Regions from separate parts of the Niveispirillum fermenti genome, predicted to be linked through region 3. Evidence: riboswitches for the same ligand, from Rfam matches in the RefSeq annotation. Region 3 holds a riboswitch; each other region holds the start of a gene.

Region 1 (5,274 bases), on a different replicon from region 3:
TTGGATATACCAACTTGCGATGAGTGGAACTCATCGCAAGTTGGCCCGGCGGCGACCGTCACAGCACCGCTCGCGCGGCGCAGCCAAGCCAACGAATGTTGGCGCCGGCGATTGAGGGTGGTGATCAAAGCCTCTTGGTTCTGATCACCGCAAAATAGTATAGTGCTGCCATCAATCAGCCTGCCGCAACTGGCTTCGGTCCGGCGACAGGGCTGCGACATCCACCCCCCGTTCGGCCAGCGGCACCGGCACCTTCCCCGTCAGCAACAGCGAGGCGCCGGTCAACGCCAGTGCCGGCCCCATCTGGATGCCATAGCCACCCTGTCCCGCGAACCAGAAGAAGCCCGGATGTGCCGCCGGCCTTCCCACCACCGGGCTGCGGTCGGCCACGAAACTGCGCAGGCCGGCCCAGCTTCGCGCGACGCGACGCACGGGCAGTTCGGCCGCCGCCTGCACCCGGTCCACGCAGACGGCGATGTCCCATTCATCGGCCTGCGCGTCACAGGGCGGCGACGGGGTCTCATCCGCCGGAGATGCCAGCAGCATTCCGGCATCGGGCTTGAAATAGAAGGACCCGCCGGCATCGATAACCGCCGGCCAGCGATGCACGTCGGCCCCGGCCGGCGGGTCGAGCATGATGGCCGTGCGCCGCAGCGGCATCAGTCCGATCGTGGGAACCCCGGCGATGCGAGCCACCTCGTCTGCCCAGGCACCGGCGGCATTGACCAGGGTCGCCGCCCGCACCTTCGCGCTGCCGAAGGTGAGGACCCAGCCATCCCCCTCGCTTGCCGCCGCGCGCAGTTCGGCACCGGTGGACAGGACCACGCCCGCGGCCCGCGCCCGGCGCAGATAGCCCTGGTGCAGGCTATGGACATCGATATCCATCGCCTCCCTCTCCCACAGGGCGGCAGACACAAGTTCGTCACGCAGCACAGGCACCATGGCTCGCGCCTCATGGGCGCCCATCCGCGTCGTCCGGGCCCCCACCCGTTGCGCCGTTGCCTCCAACGCATCCAGTTCGCCAACCGCATCCTCACCGGCGATATAGAGGCAGCCGCGCGGCGTCAGCAGGGGATGGTCGGTGAAACCCGGCGGCGGGGCCAGATAGAAGGCGCGGCTGGCTGCCGTCAGGGCACAGACCGTCTCGTTTCCGTAAAGCGCGCTGTAGAGCGCAGCCGACCGGCCGGTCGTGTGATAGCCGGGAAAATCCTCGCGCTCGGCCAGCAGAATACGCGCGCCCTCGACACCGGCATCCACCAGAGCCGACGCAATGGAGGCACCAGCGATCCCGGCGCCAACGATCACGATGTCAAATGACTGCATGAAATCACCTCCCATTGCCGTCATGGTGAGAAATTGTGTCGTATAAGTCAAAGTTTTTTCTTAATTTTTCGCATAGTAATAAATGCGTGGAATTCTCTTGCTGTTTTGCCGTCACGGCCGACGGCCCCCCGGTAAACCTTTTGGTTTTGATCACCGCCCTCCATCGCCGGCGCTGCCATCCGGCAGCTTGGCGACAGCGCAGGAGCGGTGCTGTGGCAGTCAACGCCGTGCCAGCTTGTAATGCGTTCCACTCATCACAAGCTGGCATTACAGCAGACAGGCTTCTCGTTCCGCCACGACCCGCAGATCCCCGATCAGGGCCGTCACCCGTGCCGGGTCCGCATCCCATGCGAACATGAAACGGGCGGCACCGCCGATGAAGGTGTAGAAACGCCACCCCCGCTGCCGCAACCCCTCCAGCACCGGGGCCGGCGCCGTCACGAACACGGCATTGGCCTGCACCGGATAGGCTGTCTTAACCCCCTCCAGCCCGGCCACCGCCGTTGCCAGCCGTGAGGCGCATTCATTGGCGTGGCGGGCATTGTCCAGCCAGGCGCCGCTTTCCAGCATGCCGATCCACGGGGCGGCCAGGAAGCGCATCTTCGACGCCAACTGGCCCGCCTGCTTGCAGCGCCATTCGAAATCAAGCGCCAGATCGCGGTTGAAGAACAGGATCGCCTCGCCCACAGCCATGCCGTTCTTGGTACCGCCGAAGCAAAGCACATCCACCCCGGCCTTCCAGGTGATATCGGCCGGCGAACAATCCAGTGCCGCACAGGCATTGGCGAAGCGTGCGCCATCCATGTGCAGGCGCAGGCCCAGTTCGCGGCAGACCTGGGAAATGGCCTTGATCTCCGCGATGGAATAGACCAGCCCCGTTTCCGTCGGCTGGGTGATGGTGACGGCGCGCGGCTTGGGGAAATGGATGTCCGACCGGCCGGTGGCCAGCGTGCGCACGGCATTGGGTGTCAGCTTGCCGTCCGGCGTGGAGGCCACCAGCAGCTTGGACCCGTTGGAGAAGAATTCCGGCGCACCGCATTCATCGGTCTCCACATGGGCCGACGAGGAGCAGATGACGCTATGATAGGATTGGCAGAGGGCGGCCAGCGCCAGGGAATTGGCCGCCGTGCCGTTGAAGGCGAAAAACACCTCGCAATCGATGCCGAACAGCGTGCGGAAAGCGTCTGCTGCGCGGTCGGTCCATACATCGTCGCCATAGGCCGGCACATGGCCCTGGTTGGCCGCTTCCATCGCGGCCCAGGCCTGTGGACAGATGCCGGCATAATTGTCGCTGGCGAATTGCTGGGGAAATTGCTGCATGTCCGACGTCCCTTCCGGCTGGTGACTGCCTTCGAGTGACGTGACGACGCGCGTGGGCTTCCCGTTTTTTGCCGGTCCGGCCACATCCCTCCTTGTGGGAGGCACCACCTTGCCCGGGAGCAGGTTGGTGTCGGGCGTCGGCCCGACTCTCGATGCATGGACAGGTGATTAGCCGGGCCCCCCGCATTTGGCAAGCTGTGAATTTCTCCATGCTGGCATGCGCCTGAACGGGACATAAAGAGTCCTGATCAGGATCATTCCTCACATAGACGGCCGGTCATCATGCAGGGAGAGAAGCGACTGCATCAGTTCCTCATCCGCACTGGACATGATGCCCAGCACTTCCGCCTCCTCGCACCCTTCTGCCACCAGATAGGCATGGCCCATGGTGCTGTCGATATAGATGGATTGGCCCTGATCCAGGATGACAGGGTCATAAAATTCCGTATTCACCACCACACGCCCCTTCAGGACGAAAATGAACTCCTCCCCGGAATGGTGGACAAGCTGACCGAACTGTTTCGATGTCTTCGCCCTGATCTTGGTCAGGACCGGGATCATCCGCTTCCGGCGCAGCTCAGTACAGAGATAATAGTAATCGTAATTGTCGGTTTCGACCCGGATGGCACGTTCCAGATCCCCGAAGCTGCGCCGCGCCGTCACCGCGGCGGGTGACGGGTCGCCCACCGGCTCGGCAAACAGTTCCGACATGCGAAGGCCCAGCCGCCGGCTCAATTGCTGCAGCTTGTCATAGGTCAGGGTCAGCCGGTCATGCTCCACCTTCGACAGGGTGGAGACAGGAATTCCGCTTTTCTCGCTCATCTCCTTGAGAGTCCAGCCTTTGCGGGAACGAAGGCCGCGCAGCAGCGCACCGAGGGTGGGAAGAGCAGAGGACAAGTGCAGCTACTCCATTGACGAATTTTCCGATAAGGATCATATTGTCCCAATCAGGACATTAATGGCAACTTCGCCAGGCAATTCTATTGCCAGCCCGCCGAAAGGGCAATCAGGAACCAAAGGTCCGCCGCAACGGCGCCCCGAACAATGGTGATCGAGTAATGGCACGACTGAGCATGACGGTCGCGACCCAGCGGTTGCGTCTGGCCCAACCTTTCCGCATCTCCGGCTATGTGTTCGAGCATTCCGACGTCATCGTCGTGACCCTGTACGACGGCGAATATCAAGGCCGTGGAGAAGGAGGCGGCGTGTTCTTCCTGGGTGACGACATTACCCATATGACAAGCCAGTTGGCCGCTGCCCGTCCCGCCATCGAGGCCGGCGCCACGCGCGAGGAACTGCGCCGGATCCTGCCGCCGGGCGGCGCGCGCAATGCCGTGGATTGCGCGCTCTGGGAACTGGAGGCGGCACGCAGCGGCCGACCGGTCTGGCAATTGGCCGGGCAGACCGCGCCCAGGCCGCTGCGCACCACCTTCACGCTGGGCGCCGACACGCCGGAGGTGATGGCGCAGGGGGCCCGCAACTATGGTGATGCCCGGGCCATCAAGATCAAGCTGACCGGTGATCTGCCATTGGACATCGCGCGCGTCCAGGCCATCCGCGCCGCCAGGCCCGATGTCTGGCTCAGCGTCGATGGCAACCAGGGCTTCAGCATAGACCAGTTGGATCCGTTGGTTGCCGCCCTGCAGGGGGCCGGTGTCGCCCTGCTGGAACAGCCGCTGGCCCGCACCCGGGATGCCGACCTGGAAGGGTACAGTTCCCCTATCCCCATCGCAGGGGATGAGAGCATCATATCGCTTTGCGACATTGCCGGCGCAGTTGGCCGCTTCGATATCGTGACCATCAAGCTGGACAAATGCGGTGGCCTGACCGAAGGGCTGCTGATGGCGGAAGAGGCGCGGCGCCTGGGTCTTGGCGTCATGGTCGGCAACATGGTCGGCAGCAGTCTGGCCATGGCACCGGCCTTTGTGCTGGGCCAGCTTTGCGACATTGTCGATCTCGATTCACCCATCTTCCTTGCCCGCGACCGCACACCCGGCGCCGTCTATCAGGGCGGTGACATCCATATCGGCGAGGATGTATGGGGCACGCGCGCCGCGGCGGCCGGGGGCAGTTGACGAAATCGCACGGATAATCGGAAAAATCTTTGACATATAGTAAAATTAGAAAATAATATCCCAGTCAGGATTAAATTGACCCAGACAAGCCAAAGGCGCGGGTCATGGACCAGAACAGGAGAGCCTCATGGGGATGCTTCGTAACACGCTGCTGCTGGCCACCGGAATGATGGCCGTCACGGCGGCCGCGCCGGCCATGGCACAGGGCCAGCCCTCCTCCTCCGGCATCGTGCTGGAGGAGATCATCGTCACGGCCCAGAAGCGCCGCCAGACCCTGATCGACGTGCCGCAATCGGTGTCGGTGGTCTCCGGCGCCACCCTGGAAAAACAGCAGGCCAACACCATCCAGGATTACCTGAAGCTGGTGCCGGGACTGCAGATCGCGCAGGATACACCCGGCCAGGGCCGCCTTGTGATGCGCGGCGTCAATACCGGCGGCGTGGCATCCACCGTGTCGGTCTATATGGATGAAACGCCGTTCGGCTCCAGCACGGCCATGGCCAATGGCGCCATTCTGGCCGGCGATTTCGACACGTTCGACATCGCCCGGGTGGAG
Region 2 (5,274 bases), 940 kb from region 3:
AAGCGGCCCGGACCTGACGGATTTCCAATCCCTTCTGCGCATCGCGCCGGCCGACCGGATGCTGGATCTGGGCTGTGGCGGCGGGCATGCCAGCTTCCATGCCGCCGCCTTCGCCGACCATATCGTGGCCTATGACCTGTCGCGCGCCATGCTGGACGTGGTGGCGGCCGGCGCCGTCGAACGCGGCCTGTGCAACATCGCCACACGTCAGGGGCGGGCAGAGGAACTGCCCTTTGCGGATGGCAGCTTCGATCTGGTGGTCAGCCGCTACAGCGCGCATCACTGGCGCGACGTGCCCCGGTCGCTGGCAGAGGCGGTGCGGGTGCTGCGGCCCGGCGGGCGCTGCATCATCATGGATGTCTTCGCCCCGGCCGATCCGCTGCTGGACAGCCACCTGCAAACCATTGAAATGGTGCGCGACCCCAGCCATGTCCGTAATTACAGCCTGGCCGAATGGCGGCACATGCTGACCGGCGCCGGGCTGGTGCCGCAGGCGCCGCAGACCTACCGGCTGCCCATCGCCTTTGAAAGCTGGATGGAAAGGATCGGCACACCCACCGCCCACCGCCCGGCCCTTGCCAGCCTTCAGGCCGGTGCCGCCCCGGAGGTGAAGGACCATTTCGCCATCCAGCCCGACGGCAGTTTCCGGCTGGACACCATGCTGATCCAGGCAAGGCGCGGCTGATCCGCCGGGGCCCGGTGAGTTCTGATCCCCGGGGCTGGTATTATACCAGCCCATCCAGCCCGCGCTTCAGGTCGGCGATCAGGTCGTCGGGGTCTTCCAGGCCCACCGACAGGCGGATGGTCCCGGGGCCGATGCCCAATGTCTCCTTCTCCTCCACCGTCAGGCGCTGATGGGTGGTGGTGGCGGGGTGGGTCGCCAGGCTTTTGCTGTCGCCCAGATTGTTGGAAATCTTGATGATCCGCAGCGCGTTCAGGGTGGCGAAGGCAGCCGCCTTGGCGTCGCCGCCGGCGGGCTTCAGGTGGAAGCAGATCAGGTTGCTGCCACCGGCCATCTGCCGCCGCAGCAATGCACGCTGCGGGTGGCTGTCCAGTCCGGCATAAAGCACGCGCGCCACGGCCGGGTGCCCTTCCAGGAACGTGGCAACCTTCAGGGCGGCGGCCTGCTGCGCCTTCACCCGCAGTTCCAGCGTCTCCAGCCCCTTCAGCAGGGTCCAGGCGTTGAACGGGCTCATGGCGGGGCCGGTATGGCGCAGATAGGGCGCCAGCAGCGCCGCCACCGTGTCGTCACACAGGATGGCGCCGCCCAGGCAGCGTCCCTGCCCATCGATATGCTTGGTGGCCGAATAGACGACGACATCGACCCCGAACCGGTTCGGCTTCTGCAGAACGGGCGTGGCGAACACATTGTCGACGACGACGCGGGCCCCGGCCTTATGCGCCAGCGGCACGACATGTTCCAGGTCCACCACGTCCAGGCAGGGGTTGCTGGGGGTTTCCAGGAACACAAGGTCGGTCGGCACCGACAGGGCTTTCTCCCATTCCTCCGGCTTCGTGCCGTCGATGATGACGCTTTCGATCCCGAACCGCCGGGCGATGTCGGACACGATGTAAAGACAGGAGCCGAACAGCGCGCGGCTGGCCACCAGCCGGTCACCGGCCTTCAGCAGGCCGATGACGGCGGCATGCACGGCCGCCATGCCGGACGCCGTGGCAAAGCAGCGGGGATACCCCTCATACTGCGCCAGCCTGTCCTCGAACATGGCGACCGTGGGGTTGCGGAAGCGGGAATAGACGAAGCGCGATCCGTCATTGGCAAAGGCCGCCTCGGCCGCCTCCGCACTGCCATAAACATAACCCGAAGTAAGGAAGATGGCCTCGCTCGTCTCCTCGAACTGGCTGCGGCGCGTGCCGCCATGCACCAGCAGGGTCGCGGGGTTCACATCATCGGGCAGATCACTCATCGCCATGTTCCTTCCAGACTTGCCTAAAGGCCGGCTTCCAGCGGCCCCGACCGTTCGATCGAGGCCCTGTTCCCGTCCGTATCCGGCATCTGGTTCATGGCATCGACCTTTTAGCAGTTTCTTTAACGTGGTCTGCAATCCGGTCACCAAATCACCACGTGGGCTTGGTTAAATCCCTCCCGCCCCTGCTTGTCAAGCCGTCCGGTTGCGGCCGGGCCGGCGCTGGCGCCAACCCTGTCATCCGCCCCGGTCGGGTTCAGTACCAGGGCTGGGCCAGCCCTTCCTGTTCGAACGCGCGGCGCACGGGCGGCAGGGCGGCGATGCGGGCGGCAAGCACGCCCAGGTTGGGCAGGCTGCGCGGCGGGCGGGCGAAATTGCGGCCCCAGCGGATCATCATCAGCAGCATTAAATCCACGATGGTCGGCCCCTCGCCCACCATCCATTCCCGACCGTCAAGGGCCTGCTCCAGCAGGTCGAACATCTCCCCCAGCCGGGTTTCGGCCGCCTGGCGGACGCTGCCGGCCAGGGCGGGGTCGGCCACCTGGCGCTCGGGATAATAGTAGGCCAGATATGTCGCCTGCACCGTATTGGTCAGATGGATCAGCCATTGATAGGCCAGGGCCCGGTCCCGCGTGCCCGGCGCCGGCATCAGCGCGGCTTCCGGGTGCCGGTCGGCCAGATGCAGCAGGATGGCCGCCGTCTCGAACAGGGGCTGGTCGTCATGGACCAGGGTCGGGATGCGGCCCGTGGGGTTCAGCCGGCGATAGGCTTCGTTGTGCTGTTCGCCCGCACCGGTATCGACGCGGATCAGTTCATAGGGAACGCCAATGGCCTCCAGCGCCATGTGCGGGGCCAGGTTGGCCATACCGGGATTCCAGTAAAGCTTGTACATCGTCACATCTTCCGGGTTGGAAAGGGGCGGACCGGTTTTTACCTTATGCTTGGCAGCCTTCAACGAATGAAGGCTGCGGTGGCGGTCGGCACCATGCGGGGAACGGGCATTGGCGGCAATGGCGAAGAGCGGGCGCGGCAGGATCGGCAGGGTCGCGCTCTGGCTGGGGGTGGTTCTGCTGGCGCTGGCCGGCTTCTGCGTGACCTGGGTGCTGGCCTATGCGGTCGTTCCCGTGCCGGGCACGCCGCTGATGGTCATCCGCGCCATCCAGGGCCAGGAATGGCACCATGAATGGCGCCCCGTGGAACGGATCAGCCCCCATCTGGTCCGTGCCGTCATCGCCGCGGAGGACAGCCGGTTCTGCGCCCATGGCGGCCTGGACATGGACGCCATCGAGCGGGCGCTGGAACGTAACCAGTCGGGCGGGCGCCTGCGTGGCGGCAGCACGATCAGCCAGCAGGTCGCCAAGAACGCCTTCCTGTGGCCCGACCGCTCCTGGCTGCGCAAGGGGGTGGAACTGGGCTTCACGCTGCTGGTGGAGACCTTCTGGTCCAAGCGGCGCATCCTGGAGGTCTATCTGAACATCGTGGAATGGGCGCCGGGCGTCTATGGCGCCGAGGCGGCGGCCCGTCACTGGTTCGGCAAGGGGGCCGATGCGCTGACGACGCGCGAGGCCGCCCTGCTGGCCGCCATCCTGCCCAGCCCGCGCCAGTGGAAGGCCGACCCGCCCGGACCCTATGTCGCGTCGCGGGCCGGCACGCTGATGCAGCGCATGGCGATCGTCCGTCGCGATGCGCTGGATGATTGCGTCCTCTGACAGGCGCAAGGACGGCGTTCTGAGTTGAGCGCGGGGGCGGGCGCCCAGCCTACAGCCAGCCGCGCTTGCGGAAATACCAGAGCGGCCCCACCGCCGACAGCACCATCAGCAGCAGCGCCAGCGGATAGCCGAGCGTCCAGTCCAGTTCGGGCATATGGTGAAAGTTCATGCCATAGATGCTGGCGACCAGCGTCGGCGGCAGAAAGGCCACGGACGCGACGGAGAAAATCTTGATGATGTTCGTCTGCTGGATATTGATCACGCCCAGCGTGGCATCCAGCAGGAAATTCGTCTGCATGGCCTGGAAGGCCGCATGTTCGACCAGCGAATGCACGTCGCGGCCGATGGTCTTCAGCCGCGCCTTCTGGTCCTTGGCCATGCGCGGCCCGGCGACGGTCGTGGCGAAGGCCACCAGCCGTTCCAGGCCGGCCAGGCTGTCGCGTACCTTCTGGGTCAGGTCGCCGGCCCGGCCGATGGCGGTGATGACCGCGCGCATGGACACGGTGGTGGGCGGGCGGCGGCGGGTATGTTCGCGGGCCACCGCCTGCCGGCGCTGTACCACCCCGCCATCACGCCCCACCAGCGGTTCCACCACCCGGTCCTCGTGATCGGCGAAGATGCGGTGCGACAGCCGGTCCAGGTCGGCCGTCACCCGTTCCAGCACGTCGGCCGCGCGGTCCACGACCGCTTCCAGCAACCCCAGGAACGCCTCCAGCGGCGAGGTGACCAGTTCCACCTGCCGCTGGGCGCGGGCCGCGAAGATGGTGAACCACAGGGGTTCGGCATGCCGGATCGTCACCAGCAGCGACGGCGCCACCACAAAGGTCAGAAGCCCGCGTTCCAGCGGCCCCGTGGATGAGCGCACGATCACGGGCGTAGTCATGAAGGCCACCTCCCCCTCGGTATAGAGGCGGGAGGAGGTTTCGATCTCGCTGATATCCTCCTGCGTCGGCAGGTCGACCGACAGCAGGGTGGAAACGGTCAGCCGCTCCGTCTCGTCCGGATACAGCATGTCCAGCCAGATCGTCCCCGACGGCACGGGCTCGCCGGGGTCCAGGGCCTGGGCCCGCAGGCCCGTGCCATCACGGACATAGACCGTGATCAAAGACCGATCCCGGCGGGCACCGGCACGCCGGCCGCGCGGCAGGCGGCCGTCACCGTGTTGGACAGCAGGCAGGCGATGGTCATCGGCCCCACGCCGCCGGGCACCGGCGTGATGGCGCCGGCCACCGACGCCGCCTCGGCATAGGCGACATCACCGACGATCCGGGTCTTGCCGGCCGCCGCCGCCGCCGGGTCACGCGCGGGCACGCGGTTGACGCCCACATCGATGACGACCGCCCCCTCCTTGATCCAGTCGCCCTTCACCATTTCCGGCCGGCCGACGGCGGCCACCAGGATATCCGCCTCCCGGCAGATGGCGGGCAGGTCGCGCGTGCGGGAATGGGCGATGGTGACGGTGCAATCGGCCTGAAGCAGCAACTGCGCCATGGGCTTGCCCACGATGTTGGACCGGCCGATGACGACGGCGTGCAGGCCGCGCAGGTCCCCGACCGTGTCCTTCAGCAACAGCATGCAGCCCAGAGGCGTGCAGGGCACCTGCGACGGCAGGCCGATGGACAGCCGCCCGGCATTAATGA
Region 3 (5,274 bases):
GGGCAAGCGCCTGCGCCGCATCGCCGCCAGCACACAGGCGGAACTGGGTAATTTTTCCGCCGTGCTCAGCCAGACCTTCCAGGGTGCGCGCCATGTCAAGGCCTATGGCATGGAGGATTACGAGGAGGAGCGGGTCGGCCGGACCATCGACCGTCTGCGCAAGCTGACGGCGAAAAGCTACCGCACCGGCGCCTCCATGCTGCCCATCAACGAGATTTTCAGCGGCATGGCCGTGGTGGGCGTGATCATCTATGGCGGACTGGCCATCGCCGAAGGCACGCGCACGGCCGGGCAGTTGGTCAGCTTCATCGGCGCCTTCATGCTGGCCTATCAGCCCATGAAGGCGCTGACCAAGCTGAACGCCCAGCTTCAGGTCGGGCTGGCGGCGGCGGAACGGGTGCTGACCGTGCTGGATGCCAAGCCGGCCATCACCGACCGGGCCGGCGCCCGTGCCCTGCCGGCCGGCACGCGCCACGATATCCGCTTCCAGAATGTCCGCTTCTCCTATGACGGGGAGAAGGCGGCGCTGGACGGCGTGGATATCGAAATCCCGGCCGGCCGCACCGTGGCGCTGGTGGGCGCTTCCGGGTCCGGCAAGACCACCGTGCTGAACCTGATCCCGCGCTTCTACGATGTGTCGGGCGGAAGCGTGACGGTCGGCGGTCACGATGTGCGGGAGGTGACGCTGGCTTCGCTCAGGGCTTCCATCGCCCTGGTCAGCCAGGAAACGGCGCTGTTCGATGATACGGTCCATGCCAACATCGCCTATGGCCGTCCCGGTGCCAGCCGGGCGGAGGTGGAGGCGGCCGCCCGCGATGCCGCTGCCCATGATTTCATCATGGATCTGCCGGAAGGGTACGATACGATGGTGGGCGAGATGGGGCTGAAACTGTCCGGGGGACAGCGCCAGCGTATCGCCATTGCCCGTGCCATGCTGAAGAACGCCCCGATCCTGTTGCTGGATGAGGCGACATCGGCCCTGGACAGCGCGTCGGAACGGGCTGTGCAGGAGGCACTGCGTCGCTTGCAGGCCGGCCGGACGACGCTGGTCATCGCCCATCGGCTTTCCACCATCGCCGATGCGGACCGCATCTATGTCATGGACCAGGGCAAGGTGGTGGAACAAGGCACGCACGAGGAATTGCTGGTCAGGGCCGGTGCCTATGCGCGGTTCCAGGCCCTGCAGGGCGGTTAGGTGGAAGCCGCCCGCGAAGCACAGGCGTGCAAAACGGCCGGGGACCCGTCACGAGCCCCCGCTGCAAAGTCCGGTACGATCCGCAGAATGCCGTCTCCATCGCCCAGCCGGGCTACGGCCTGCTGAATGCCCGCACGGCGTTGCGTCTGCAGGATGGTGACCTGGAAATCGCGCTCTACGGCAAGAACCTGACGGACAGGCAATATATCCAGAGCGGCGTGTCCTTCCTGGACAGCTTTGGTTTCGCCCCGGCCGGGGACGCACTCCCCGGCCCGTTCTCCAGTGGTTTCAATGGGTTGGTTTTAGTGGACAATTTGTTGCTTATCAGGCATTCAGTTCGCGATAAGGGAATGCCAGGACGGAAATTGTCATGAGGGAGAAGAAGTCGTCCGCCCGGGGCGCCATGCCGGTGCCGGATGCCAATGTCATCGCCAGTTCCATTCGCACGACACGCCGCCGCAAGGGATTGACCCTGGCGGAACTGGCGGAGCGCACGGAACTGGACAAGGGGTATCTGTCGCGCGTGGAGCGGGGGCAGAAATCACCGTCCGTCGGCACGCTGCTGAAAATCGCGGAGGCGTTGAGCGTTCCCGTCGGGCACCTTTTCGGGGAAAATACCGACGCCGACTCCATCATCGTTATCCGCCGTGACGCGCATGTCGATATCAGCGATACATCCGACATGGGACCGGGTGCGGCCCTGCGCGCCGTGCTGCCGGCCGGGGATCATCGCCGCCTCAGCGTCTTCATGCTGGAACCCGGCGACGGCCGGCACACGCAGAATGCCGACCATCCCGGGGACGAATTTCTTTACGTGCTGGAAGGGTCGCTGGAAGTCGTCTTTCCCGACCGTATCGTATCGCTGGAAAAGGGCGATGCCGTGCATTTCGACGGGCATCTGCGCCACCAGTTGCGGCGGGTGGGCACCCGGAACTGTCTGGCCATGCTGATCGTTGCGCAGGACCTGCCGACCCGCGGCAACGAGGTGGACTGAAACGGCGACGGGCGGCGAAGGCAAATTGTTGTCTTCATGCGTGACTGCCTTCGGCTGGCATGCCTGCAAGGGCCATGTCCAGGCAGTTGCCTTCCAGCACACGCAACAAGGTGACCAGACCGCCCGTGCGTCCCGGCTGGCGTTCCACCCGGTAGACATGTGTCCACAAGCCGCGGCTGCGATGCAGTACGGTGAAAATGGCGCCATGCGCACCGTCAGGCGGGCTGGCGGGCACGATGAGGTCCCCCGGTGCTGCAATCAGATCACGCAGCCATTCGTCACCGGGGCTGAAACAGGCGTCATTTTCCATCGTCCACTCCACGATCAAAAAGCGGCCTGACCGGGGGCCGGCGGGCGGATCGACGGGGCATGACAGGAGGCACAGACCACCCGCTTTGTTGCCGGCTGACCGGCCGCATCGCCCCGTCGGGGGCCGCCACCTTGCCCGGGCAGGCAGGTTGGCGCCGGACGATGTCCGGCTCTGGATGCTGGAAGGAACCCTTCCTGCCCCGCTTTTAGAACAGGAGCCAGCAGGATGGCAAGTGCGCCCGCCGCAGGTGCCCCCCGCCCAGATGCCGGGGCAGGCAGTTCAGTCGATAAAAATTTTCCACATGGATCAAATAATACGATATACAGCTTCCCATCCGATGATGCCGCCGATCAACCAGGTGGCACGCAAGAATGGGAGGAACAGGGCATGGAACCTGTATCGCGGGAACCCGTCCCGATGGCGTTGGAACCGGCACAGGCCGAGTTGTTGCGGCCGGCCGGCATGTTCGATGCGGTCAGCCGGCGCCAGACGCTGGGCGACATGCTGGCACGCAGTGTCCGGCGCTTTCCGGACAAGCGCGCCATCGAATGCGGGGCACATCACTGGACCTATGCGCAGTTCGACAATGTGGTGGATGACCTGGCCTCCGGATTGTCAGCCGCCGGGGTCGTTCCGGGTGACCGGGTGGCGTTGATGTCGCGCAACAGCCATTGGTTCGCGGCCTTGCGCTTCGCCGTGGCGCGGGCCGGCGCCGTACTGGTGCCGGTCAACTTCATGCTGAACAGTGATGACGTCGCCTATATCCTGGATCATAGCCGCAGTTCGGTGCTGTTCACCGATGCCGGTTGTGCCGCCACGGCGCTGGCCGCGGCGGACAAGGTGGGGCTGGCCCTGCGCTATGGCATTCCCGGTGAGGGGGGCTTTGGCGACGTGGGGATGGAACCGATCGACGGAACCCGCGATTTTCGGGGCCTGTTGGGCACGGGCGCTCCCCGGCCGGACCCGGCCTGCATCGATGCGCGCTCCATCGTCCAGATCATCTATACCAGCGGCACCGAATCCCGGCCCAAGGGCGCGATGCTGAGCCATGAAGCCGTGATATGGCAGTATCAGAGCTGCGTCGCCGACTGCGGCTGGACCGCGGACGCCGTTGCCCTGCATGTGCTGCCCCTGTTCCATTGCGCACAGTTGGATGCCTTCCTGGGGCCGGCATTGCAGGTGGGCGCGCGCAACATCATCGCCGCGGCCCCCACGCCCGACATCGTGCTGCCGCTGATCGAAAAGCATGCCATCACTTCCTTCTTCGCGCCGCCGACGGTGTGGATAGCCCTTTTGCGGTCACCCTTGTTCGATCCGGCCCGCCTGACCAGCCTGACCCATGGCTATTACGGCGCCTCCATCATGCCGGTGGAGGTGCTGAAGGAACTGCGGCAACGCCTTCCCTGGGTGCGTCTGTGGAACTGCTATGGCCAGACGGAGATTGCGCCCGTGGCAGCCGTGCTGCAGCCGGAGGATCAGGAGCGCAAGGCCGGGGCGGCCGGGCGGCCCACGCTGCATGTGGAGACCCGCATCGTGGATGACGACATGAACGACCTGCCCGCGGGCCAGGTGGGAGAGATCGTCCACCGGTCGCCGCAACTGATGACCGCCTACTGGCGGGACCCGGCACGGACGGCGGAAGCCTTCGCCGGCGGCTGGTTCCACAGCGGCGACCTGGGCATGATGGATGCCGAGGGCTACATCACCGTCGTGGACCGCAAGAAGGACATGATCAAGACGGGTGGCGAGAATGTCGCCTCGCGGGAGGTGGAGGAAGCTATCTACATCCTGCCCGACGTGTCGGAGGTGGCTGTCGTCGGCCTGCCCGACGCGCGCTGGATCGAGGCCGTCACCGCCTTCATCGTGCCGAAAGCCGGAGCAGACCTGACCGCGGCGCAGGTGCTGGCCCACTGCGCCGCGTACCTGTCCGGGTTCAAGGTGCCCAAACGGGTGGTGTTCGTGCAGAACCTGCCGCGCAACGCCAGCGGCAAGATCCTGAAACGCGACCTGCGGCAGATGGCGGACGCCGGCTGATCCCGGCATCCGGTGGGGCGCGAGGAACACCATCCGCCCCACCCGATGCCGATCACATTCATCGGAGGTAAAATGAACGCGGACGCATCGCGCGCCGCGACCGGGACGCTGCGCGCCTGGTCCATGGTGGCCATCCTGTCGCTTCTTTACATCGTCTCCTTCGTCGATCGTTTCGTGCTGGGCCTGCTTGTCGGGCCGCTGAAGGCCGATCTGGGTGTGTCCGATCTGCAGATCGGATTCCTGTTCGGCACGGCGTTTGCGGTCTTCTATGGTGTCGTCGGCATTCCCGTAGCCCGCCTTGCCGATCGCGGGGACCGGCGGCGGCTGATCCTGGCCGGTGTCATACTCTGGTCCTGCTGCACGATCCTGTCCGGCTTCAGTTCCACCTTCGCCATGCTGGTGCTGCTGCGCATCGGGCTGGCGGTGGGGGAGGCGGTGCTGACACCGGCCACCTATTCGCTGATCGGCGACGTGCTGCCGCCGGAGCGGCGCGGGCTGGCGGCCAGCATCTACAATGCCTGCGGCATGTTCGGGGCATCGGGTGCCTATATCGTCGCGGCCTTCGCCATCGGCTGGATCTATGCGGTGGAGCCGTCGGGCGAACTGGGCGGACTGCGGCTGTGGCAGGTGATCTTCATCATCGTCGGTGTGCCGGGGCTGGTTCTGGCGGCTGTGTTCGCCCTGGTGTCGCGGGAGCCGGCCCGCCGTGCGACACCCAAGGCGGGTACGGCCGTCACGCTG

The links. A riboswitch is a leader RNA that binds a small molecule or an ion and turns the genes downstream of it on or off. The one in region 3 is predicted to bind S-adenosylmethionine.
Region 1: it holds a riboswitch for S-adenosylmethionine, as region 3 does, so the genes downstream of both, ABC728_RS03175 (threonine aldolase family protein) here and ABC728_RS22970 (hypothetical protein) in region 3, are expected to answer to the same signal.
Region 2: it holds a riboswitch for S-adenosylmethionine, as region 3 does, so the genes downstream of both, metZ (O-succinylhomoserine sulfhydrylase) here and ABC728_RS22970 (hypothetical protein) in region 3, are expected to answer to the same signal.

The regions. Positions count from the first base shown of each region.
Region 1 is NZ_CP156678.1:837,289-842,562, reverse strand. Features, by position in the region: gene ABC728_RS03180 (NAD(P)/FAD-dependent oxidoreductase) at 172-1,323, opposite strand; gene ABC728_RS03175 (threonine aldolase family protein) at 1,591-2,643, opposite strand; SAM-I-IV-variant riboswitch at 2,698-2,804, opposite strand; gene ABC728_RS03170 (helix-turn-helix domain-containing protein) at 2,905-3,540, opposite strand; gene ABC728_RS03165 (dipeptide epimerase) at 3,702-4,718, shown strand; gene ABC728_RS03160 (TonB-dependent receptor) at 4,846-5,274, shown strand, end outside.
Region 2 is NZ_CP156681.1:353,760-359,033, forward strand. Features, by position in the region: gene ABC728_RS13095 (class I SAM-dependent methyltransferase) at 1-685, shown strand, start outside; gene metZ (O-succinylhomoserine sulfhydrylase) at 726-1,931, opposite strand; SAM riboswitch at 2,016-2,093, opposite strand; gene ABC728_RS13105 (glutathione S-transferase family protein) at 2,182-2,817, opposite strand; gene mtgA (monofunctional biosynthetic peptidoglycan transglycosylase) at 2,936-3,634, shown strand; gene ABC728_RS13115 (magnesium transporter CorA family protein) at 3,684-4,739, opposite strand; gene folD (bifunctional methylenetetrahydrofolate dehydrogenase/methenyltetrahydrofolate cyclohydrolase FolD) at 4,736-5,274, opposite strand, start outside.
Region 3 is NZ_CP156681.1:2,537,894-2,543,167, forward strand. Features, by position in the region: gene ABC728_RS22955 (ABC transporter ATP-binding protein) at 1-1,195, shown strand, start outside; gene ABC728_RS22960 (hypothetical protein) at 1,222-1,569, shown strand; gene ABC728_RS22965 (helix-turn-helix domain-containing protein) at 1,566-2,189, shown strand; gene ABC728_RS22970 (hypothetical protein) at 2,224-2,499, opposite strand; SAM-I-IV-variant riboswitch at 2,574-2,683, opposite strand; gene ABC728_RS22975 (acyl-CoA synthetase) at 2,887-4,533, shown strand; gene ABC728_RS22980 (MFS transporter) at 4,606-5,274, shown strand, end outside.